Regions from separate parts of the Bacillus sp. TL12 genome, predicted to be linked through region 1. Evidence: riboswitches for the same ligand, from Rfam matches in the RefSeq annotation. Region 1 holds a riboswitch; each other region holds the start of a gene.

What was found. Region 1 has a riboswitch for S-adenosylmethionine ahead of LOK41_RS12105 (M20 family metallopeptidase). Riboswitches for the same ligand answer to the same signal wherever they lie in the genome.
Region 2: another riboswitch for S-adenosylmethionine. It lies ahead of LOK41_RS00755 (bifunctional homocysteine S-methyltransferase/methylenetetrahydrofolate reductase); the one in region 1 lies ahead of LOK41_RS12105 (M20 family metallopeptidase).
Region 3: another riboswitch for S-adenosylmethionine. It lies ahead of LOK41_RS17500 (MetQ/NlpA family ABC transporter substrate-binding protein); the one in region 1 lies ahead of LOK41_RS12105 (M20 family metallopeptidase).

What each region holds. Positions count from the first base shown of each region.
Region 1 covers NZ_JAJJBY010000010.1:118,115-121,395, forward strand. The annotation lists gene LOK41_RS12100 (AAA domain-containing protein) at 1-1,292, shown strand, start outside; SAM riboswitch class I at 1,379-1,483, shown strand; gene LOK41_RS12105 (M20 family metallopeptidase) at 1,577-2,779, shown strand; gene LOK41_RS12110 (CotS family spore coat protein) at 3,023-3,281, opposite strand, start outside.
Region 2 covers NZ_JAJJBY010000001.1:127,685-130,965, forward strand. The annotation lists gene LOK41_RS00755 (bifunctional homocysteine S-methyltransferase/methylenetetrahydrofolate reductase) at 1-1,337, opposite strand, end outside; SAM riboswitch class I at 1,408-1,518, opposite strand; SAM riboswitch class I at 1,721-1,833, shown strand; gene LOK41_RS00760 (methionine biosynthesis PLP-dependent protein) at 1,905-3,017, shown strand; gene metC (cystathionine beta-lyase) at 3,014-3,281, shown strand, end outside.
Region 3 covers NZ_JAJJBY010000019.1:52,299-55,579, reverse strand. The annotation lists gene LOK41_RS17505 (methionine ABC transporter ATP-binding protein) at 1-364, opposite strand, end outside; gene LOK41_RS17500 (MetQ/NlpA family ABC transporter substrate-binding protein) at 377-1,189, opposite strand; SAM riboswitch class I at 1,278-1,391, opposite strand; gene LOK41_RS17495 (hypothetical protein) at 1,587-1,904, shown strand; gene LOK41_RS17490 (ABC-F family ATP-binding cassette domain-containing protein) at 1,969-3,281, opposite strand, start outside.

The DNA of each region.
Region 1 (3,281 bases):
TTTATGAACGGACATTTGATTTAATTGTTGTGGATGAAGTAAGTATGGCATATGTGCCACAAATCGCATTAGCTGCTTCTCTTGGTAAAAGAATTGTCGTTTGTGGTGACTTTTTACAGTTGCCTCCAATTGCGATGGCAAATCATGAACTTGTTAGAAAGTGGCTTGGGGAAGATATGTTTTATCATGCGGGAATTGTGCAATCGGTAAATAGTTATGAAGCGCATCCGAACTTATTTATGCTAGAGGAACAACGACGTATGCATGCAGATATATCTAAATTTACAAACTCATTTATTTATAAAAATAGAGTGTTCGATCATCCTTCTGTTTCAGCGAGGGAAGAATTAGCGAAATTACAGCCATTTGCGAACGAAGCGCTAGCTTTGTTTGATACAAGTTTGATGGGAGCCTATTCTTTAAAAGATGCGGCTTCTGGTTCGCGTTTTAATATGATGTCTGGATTACTCGCGATGCAGATGATTTTAATTGGATTGTTAGATGGTGTTCAATCGATTGGAGTGGTAACGCCATATCGCGCGCAGTCCCGTTTCTTATCAACATGTATAAGAGAAATATTGCAAAAAACAAAGTATCGAAATGCACCTGTTCTCGCAGCGACGGTGCATAAATTTCAAGGGTCCGAACGAGATATGATGATATTTGATACAGTAGATAGTTATCCGCAAGAACGTCCCGGCGTGTTATTTTTTGATCATAAAAACCATCGTCTTGTCAACGTTGCGGTAACGAGGGCGAGAGGGAAATTTATTCAGTTATCGGATTGCCAGTACATGCGGAAAAATCTTTCGAAAAAGCAAGCGTTATCTCACTTAACTTCTCACATAGAAAGACACGGGAATGTATATGATCACAGGGCATCACGTCCGTTGTTAGAAAGAAAAATTACAAAACGTTTGCGCTGGTTTATGCAAATGAATTTGGAAGAGACGAAAGCACTATTAAAAGATATTCTATCAGCAAAACAAAAAATTATTATGTCGCTTCCAAGTACAAGACAAGTAGATAAAAGAGTATGGCAGGCATTAATGCGTACAACAGCACAGGTAACAATATATAGCGATGGACCAATTCCGCTAAAAAATGTAAGAGTACAAAGGCAAAATAAATCACTCCCATTTGTATGTATTGATGATGAAATCTTTTGGGTAGGTGCTCCGTTAACGTCGCAAATGATGTTTGAAGGAAGTCCAGAATTCCCTTATATATGTATAAGACTACAGGCGCCTGAAACGATTGGCGTTTTAAAAGGGTTTTTAGATATTCGGTAAAATCAGATCGGAATTCCTTGACATTTAGTCGGAATAAAACTAGAATGAAAATAATTTAATATAATTTTATGAAAACAAAAACGATTTTCTTATCAAGAGAGGTAGAGGGACTGGCCCTATGAAGCCTCGGCAGCGGATTCAATATGAATACTGTGCCAATTCCAGCAAGTGAAAGACTTGAAAGATAAGAAAGAAGGCATTTTTGAATCTGTATTTTTTAAAGCCTCTTTCTATCTTTTAGAGAGAGGCTTTTTTATATGTAAATTTAAAGGAGGAATAGGAAAATGACAACAAAACAAGTAACGTCACACCGAAATATCATTACTGAAAGCATAGAAACAAATAAAGAGAAGTATGTAAAAACAAGTCATGATATTCATACGAATCCTGAAATTGGTAATCAAGAATTTTTTGCATCTAGAACATTAAGTTTACTTTTAGGGAGTGCAGGATTTCAGCTTCAACACAATATAGCAGGACATGAAACAGGCTTTATCGCACGGAAAAGCTCAGGGAAACAAGGGCCTACAATTGCCTTTTTAGCGGAGTATGACGCTTTGCCTGGATTAGGTCATGCGTGTGGTCATAATTTAATTGGCACAATAAGTGTTGCGGCAGCCATTGCATTATCAGAAACAATTGAGGAAATTGGCGGCGAAATCGTTGTATTTGGAACACCAGCAGAAGAAGGTGGTCCAAATGGAAGTGCAAAAGCAAGTTATGTGAAGGCCGGTTTATTTAACAATATTGATGCAGCACTTATGATTCACCCGAGCGGAAAAACAGCAACAACAAGTCCGTCACTTGCGGTTGATCCACTTGATTTTCATTTTTATGGAAAGGCTGCACATGCGGCAGCGTCACCAGAGGAAGGAATTAATGCCTTAGATGCGATTATTCAGCTTTACAATGGGATTAATGCACTTCGCCAACAACTTCCAGCAGATGTGAAAATTCATGGTGTCATTACTGAAGGTGGAAAGGCACCGAATATTATTCCAGATTACGCAGCAGCTCGCTTTTTCATTCGCGCAGCAACACGCATTAGATGTGCTGAAGTGACAGAAAAAGTACGAAACATTGCGCAAGGTGCAGCGCTGGCTACAGGAACAACAGTAAAAATCAATCAGTTCCAAAATGAAATTGATGAATTATTAGTGACAAAAACATTTAATGAAGTGATTGCTGAGGAATTAGAAAACCTCGGTGAAGATGTAAGTCGTAAAGAAAGACTTGGAATCGGTTCAACAGATGCAGGGAATGTGAGTCAAGTCGTACCAACGATTCACCCTTATATCAAAATTGGTCCAGATGATTTAATTGCTCATACGAATGAATTTAGAGAAGCAGCTCGTTCAGAACTTGGAGACAAAGCATTAATTACATCCGCAAAAGCATTAGCATATGCAGCATACAGATTAATTACTGAAGAAGGAACGCTTGCTCAAATTAAGGAAGAATTTAAAGAGGCGCAGCGAAATCAGTGATGTAGAAATATAATTGGTTAGACCTTGGTATTGAAAAAATGATAGTGAAAGGAGCCTGCTGTTTATTTAGTAGGCTCCTTATTTTTAGTTTCACTTCATCCTCTTATTTGACAAATATAATTAGATGTCAGAGTAAAGATAATAAATTATCGCTTATAAAGAAGTTTATTAATAGAAAGAGTAGGTGCTTGGATACAGTTATAATCTGTGAAAAATAGGATGACTAAATACTAGTATTAGATTTTAAAATTTCTCAATTAAAGTATTTAAAGCTTTAGATTTTATTCTCTCATATTCCATGGCTTCGGCAAGTTCATTAGGAAGAAGAGGGGATTTTCTAACATATCTTTCACGAATTACATCGTAAAGTTCATATGGAAATAGCATATCGATAAACATGATCTTTTTTTGTTCAGCTGTTAGAGGGGAAATTGATTCGTAAGCGTTAATCATAATATTAAATTGATCCTCATTCCAAACCCCCGTTGTATCCAATAAAGGG
Region 2 (3,281 bases), on a different contig from region 1:
CCATCGTTCATTTCCTTAATCATTTTAATTAATTCAATAGAAGATAAATCATATACAGACGTCGCTCCTGGAAAATCACCAACACGAGCTGGATCACCTGTTAAAGCTAACACTTCTTCCATTCCTAAAGCTGATAAACCAAGTAAATGGGATTGTAGGCCAATCACATTATGGTCACGGCACGTTAAATGCGTCAGCACTGGAATATCGTGCTTCGTTAATAATGCCCCCATTGCCATATTTGAAATGCGCGGAGATGCTAACGAGTTATCTGCTAACGTAATCGCATCTGCTCCCGCTCTTTTCAATGCCCTTGCCCCTTCAAAAAAACGCTGCGTATCTAATGTTTTTGGGGGATCTAGTTCAACAACAACTGTTGTTTGCTTCTTCGCTTTTTCCGCAAGAGTAACATGGGTGCTAGCACGTTTTGTTTGCATAGGAACCACTTGTTGTCTTTGAGCGATTTGTTTTTCTGTAACAGGCGTTACATTTGTAATCGCACGCTTCATCGCTTCGATATGTGCTGGCGTTGTACCACAACATCCCCCTAACAAGCGAATACCTTGTTCAATAAATTTCGGTGTCATCTCTTCAAAATAAGCAGGACTTCCTTCATATATGTAACGCCCTTCTACATAGTTTGGAAGGCCTGCATTTGGATAAGCTGACAAATACCCATTTTTCGGAATCGATATCATTTTGAAAGCTTCCGTCATATGAAGCGGTCCTAACTGACAGTTTAAACCGACTACATTTGCACCGTAATCTAAAAGCTGTTTTAATATTTCATTTACATCATTCCCATTTTGGGTTGTGCCTGCTTCATGAAGAGCTAACTGTGCAATAATTGGAATATCTGTTTGTTTTCGCAGTACTTTCACCGCATGTAGCAATTCGAATTCATCATAAAATGTTTCTAATAATAATCCATCAACCTTTTCTTCTAATAATGCCTCGGCCTGCTCAAGTAGCATAAATTCCCGTTCCATATCAGTCGTTGTAACGGCTCCAATATGCTTCATACCACCAATCGTCCCTAAAATAGCATTCTTGTCTGTCACGGCTGCTTTTGCAAGCTTTACTGCTGCTTTATTAATTTTGGTAACCTGATTTTCTAAACCATACATGCGCAATTTTGCTTCATTTGCACCATATGTATTTGTTTGAATAATATCTGCACCGGCAGCTACATATTGTTTATGAATAGATATAATTAAATCTGGATCTGATAGATTTAATTCTTCAAAACTACTTTGCAAACCATGAGAATGTAATAATGTACCAACTGCTCCATCACCGATAATAATCCCTTTTGATAATAAATCTAGAATTTTCACTTGTCTCCCTCTTTTCTATCAATATAAAAACCCCCTCTTCACCTTGAAGAGGGGGACATCATCAATCCTCCTCTTATCATGCAAAACAAATTGTTCTGCAGGTATTAGCACCGTTTCAAACATTTCGTTTGAAGGTTGCCGGGTTTCACAGGGCCTTTCCCTCCACCGCTCTCAATAAGAGTTTATCTTAATTATTCATTTATTTTTTAAAAGGAAATACGTGTACCTTTTAACAATCTTTGTTAATTTTCTAATAAACTTATCATGGGACAAACTAAAAGTCAATGAAATTAAAAGGAAAATAAAAAACATTTAAAATAAAGTTGCAATTCAATTATCTTTTATTGTAAAGTTAAAAGCATAATAAAATTTCATACAAATTATTCTTATCTAGAGAGGTAGAGGGACTGGCCCTATGACACCTCAGCAACCATTAACATGTTCGTTAATAAGGTGCTAATTCCAGCAAATTGTGAAAAGATTTGACAGATAAGAAGAAGACTATATTCGCATGAAAGCCTTCTTCTTAGAAGGCTTTTTTTATTTTTTATCAAGGAGGAATTCAACATGTCAACAATTGAAACAAAACTAGCTCAAATCGGGAATCGAAGCGAAACGACTACAGGAACGGTTAATCCCCCTGTTTACTTTTCAACAGCTTATCGTCATGAAGGAATCGGAAAATCAACAGGTTTCGACTATTCACGAACTGGAAACCCAACACGCGGCCTTTTAGAACGCGCAATTGCTGATTTAGAAGAAGGGGAACAAGGATATGCCTGTAGTTCGGGAATGGCAGCGGTTCTTCTTGTTCTGTCTTTATTCCGGTCTGGAGATGAACTTATCGTATCAGAAGACTTATATGGGGGAACCTATCGGTTATTTTCAGAACATGAGGAGAAATGGAATATTCGATGTAGATACGTAAATACACAATCTATAAAACAAATAGAACAAGCCATTACTTCTCAAACGAAAGCTATTTTTATAGAAACTCCAACCAATCCATTAATGCAAGTTACTGATATCGCAGCTGTCGCAACTGTTGCCAAACGACACGGAGTCCTTCTTATTGTAGATAATACTTTCTACACTCCCTATATACAACAACCATTAACAGAAGGAGCAGACATTGTTCTTCATAGCGCCACAAAATATTTAGGTGGCCATAATGATGTATTAAGCGGACTTGTCATTGCAAAAGGTCAAGCGCTTTGTGAAGAACTTGCCCACTATCATAACGCTTCTGGTGCTGTATTAAGTCCGTTTGATTCGTGGTTATTAATTCGCGGGATGAAAACATTAGCTCTTCGTATGAAACAACATGAAGAAAATGCAAAGAACATCGTTTCTTATTTAAACGAGGAAGATGGTGTAACCGATGTTTTTTATCCAGGAAGAGGTGGCATGATTTCATTTCGTCTTCGCGATGAAAAATGGATAAATCCTTTCTTACAATCTTTATCCTTAATTACCTTTGCAGAAAGCCTTGGCGGAGTTGAAAGTTTAATGACATATCCAGCAACACAAACACATGCAGATATTCCAGAAGAAGTGCGTACAGCACGCGGCGTATGTAATCGTCTCCTCCGTTTTTCTGTAGGTATTGAAAATGGTGATGATTTAATTCAAGACTTAAAGCAGGCTATTAAACATGTAAAAGAAGGTGTGAGAATATGAGTTATTCTTTAGATACACTCTTACTTCATAACCACTATAAACATGATTCACAAACAGGCGCGGTTAACGTTCCCATCTATAATACATCAACATTTCATCAATTTAATGTAGATACATTTGGTAAATACGACTATAGTCGCTCTGGAAATCCAACACGTGAAGCACTTGAGGACATAATCGCTTTATTAGAAGGGGGAACAAAAGGATTTGCCTTTGCATCTGGAATTGCAGCGATTTCTACTGCCTTCCTCCTTCTTTCACAAG
Region 3 (3,281 bases), on a different contig from region 1:
CTACTCTTTTTTCAATTTCCGTTTTTGAAATCCCAGCTAATCGTAAAGGTAATGCAATATTTTCATAAACGTTGACTGTTTTTAATAAGTTAAATCCTTGAAAAATCATCCCGATTTTTTGTCTCGCCTTTGCTAACTCTTTTGTAGATAAGGTTGTTAAATCCTTTTCATTTACAATTACATTACCTGTTGTTGGTTTTTCTAATAAGTTTACACAGCGAATTAATGTACTTTTACCTGCACCGCTATATCCAATGATTCCAAACACTTCTCCTTTTTCTATTTTAAGAGAAGTTGGTTTCAGAGCTTCTATCTTACCTTTTTTTGTTGTAAATACTTTAGAAACATTCTTCAATTCAATCATGATATTCAGCTCCTACCAAGACGGTAAAACAGAACCATCGAATTTTTTCTCGATAAACTCTTTTACTTCTTTAGACTGATACGCTTTCTTCAGTTTTTTTACAACTTCATCATCCTTATTCTCCGTACGAACAACTACCCAGTTCACATATGGTGAATCTTTTCCTTCACGGAAAATAGAATCTTTAGCTGGACTTAACTTTGCACCTAATGCAAAGTTTGTGTTAATCGCAGCAGCTTTCACTTCACCTAATTGCGTTGGTAGTTGCGATGCCTCTAATTCAACAATTTTTAAATTCTTCGGATTCTCAATGACATCTTTTGCAGTTGCTTTTTCTGTTGCTTTTGGATCCACTTTTAAAACGCCTGCTTTTTCAAATAGTTTTAACGCTCGAAGTTCATTCGTTGGATCATTGGGTACAGCAATCGCATCTCCATCTTTTAACTCTTTTACATCTTTCAAACTTTTAGAATATACTCCCATTGGGAACGTGACCGTTGAAAATACTTCTGTCAGTTTCATATTACGTTCTGCTTTAAATACATCTAAATAAGACTTCGTTTGGTAACTATTTACGTCAATGCTTTTTTCATCTAGCGATACATTCGGCGCTACATAATCATTAAATACTTTTATGTCGACTTGCACCCCATCTTTTGCTGCTACTTCTTTTACTTTTTCAAAAATTTGTTCATGTGGCCCCCCAGTCACACCAACTGTAACTTTTTTCTCTTCTAGCGCTTTTGCCTCCTTACCCGAATCAGCACTACATGCACCTAGTAATAATACCGTTCCGCTTACAATACTTAACAACAACTTTTTCATATACAGTTCCCCCCACATATATTCTCTCTCTTCAAACCAAAAACACCTCTCAAATAAGAGAGGTGTCGAATAAACAAAATAGGCTCCTCTCTTATCTTCCAAAACGAAAATCGTTTTGCAGGAATTAGCACCTTAGCTTATTATTCATAAGCTCGGTTGCCGGGCATCATAGGGCCAGTCCCTCCGCCTCTCTGGATAAGAGTATTTGTATGAATTTTTTTAAAAGTTATGGTACTAATAGTAAATCTTACAAATTTTTTTGTCAATCATATTTTTCAGAATATATTTTATTTTCATTTTGAAACATCATAGCAATAGTGAGCAATTACTATGTACAAAGTATGTGCATCATTACTATACTTAGTAACAGCACATACACGAAAAGAGGTTACATTTTATGAGTGAATCATCATCTATACAAACCCTACTCCTATCTCAAATAGAAAAACTAACACAATCCTTTCATTACGATTTTTTATATGAGGTTGAACAACAAAAAACGCTATGCCAAATTCTTTTAAGGGATGATAACGGATCAATTGTAGCGACACCTCTTAGTTTTCATATGTCAATAGACGAAGTTGCCGGCAAAGGTGAATGTATTTTTTATCACGAACATGGTGAATTTCATCGACAAAAATTTGATATTTACACAGAAGACAGCATCGTTAAGTTGCTGTTGTTCATTCAAGAACGTTTGCAAGTAAATCAATGAACATAATGAAAGCAGCCACAAAAAGTGGCTGCTTTCATTTTATATTCCTAAATAACTTTCCCTCTTATTTTTTAGTACGATTCATTTCCTCCAAATTCCAAACTCGTGTCACCCAAGACTCATAAAAAGATGGCTCGTGAGAAACGAGTAAAACCGTTCCTTGATAATTTTGCAAAGCTTCTTCTAGCGCTTCTTTCGCATACACATCTAAATGATTGGTTGGTTCATCTAAAATTAATACATTACTCCGCGTTAACATAAGCTCACATAAACGTACCTTTGTTTGTTCTCCACCACTTAACAAGTGAAGAGACTGCCGAATATGCTCTTCCTTTAAACCACATCTTGCTAAAGATTGCCTGATTTCTTTTTGCGTCATATCCGGACGTCCTGACCAGATTTGCTCAAGTGGTGTAATTTCTTTCGCAAATTCTTCTTGAGCAAAATATGCAGGGTGTACTCGTTCTCCAATACTTACGGTTCCACTTATTGGTTTTAATTGCCCTAGTAATGTTTTTAACATTGTGGTTTTTCCAATTCCATTATGCCCAACAATTGCAATCTTTTCGCCCCTTTTCACTTGTAAATTAAGGGCTGTAAACAATGGTTCTGCATAACCAATTTGGATCTGCTGCGCTTGTAATATGCGGCTCACAGGCTCATTGTGAACCTGAAAATGAAAACGCGGCCTGTGTGCATCATTAGGCTTTCCAACCTTTTTCATTTTCTCCAATACCTTTTCACGACTTTTTGCTTGCTTTGCTTTTCGGATTTTATTTTTTTGAATAAAACCCTCTAAATTTGCAATTTCCTTTTGCTGCCTTGTATAAGCTGCTTTTAATTGTTGTTTCTGAAGTTGATAGCTTTCTAAAAAACTTTCATAACTCCCCGCGTAGCGCTTTATTGTGTTCCCTTCTAAATGATAAATCACATTCGTAATACTGTTTAAAAATGATTCATCATGTGAAACGACAATATAAGCATGCTCATACGTTTGTAAATATGCTCTTAGCCAATCAATATGAAGCGTATCTAAATAATTTGTCGGCTCATCAAGTAATAAAACGTGTGGCTTCTCTAAAAGAAGCTTGCCAAGTAATAACTTTGTGCGCTGACCACCACTTAATTTTGAAACATCTTTTTTCATCCCTAAATCTAACAAGCCTAAACCAGTTGCTACTTCTTCTATTGTTGTATGAAGTTGATAAAAATTTGAGCCTTCTAGCTTATTTTGTAATTCCCCATACTGTACTAATAACTTCTCTAAATCTGTTTCCTTTGCCATCTTGTCAGCAATATCCATCATTTCACGTTCAACCTTATACAGATGAGAAAATGCACTTTGCAAATATTCTTCAATCGTTGTTCCTTCTTGTA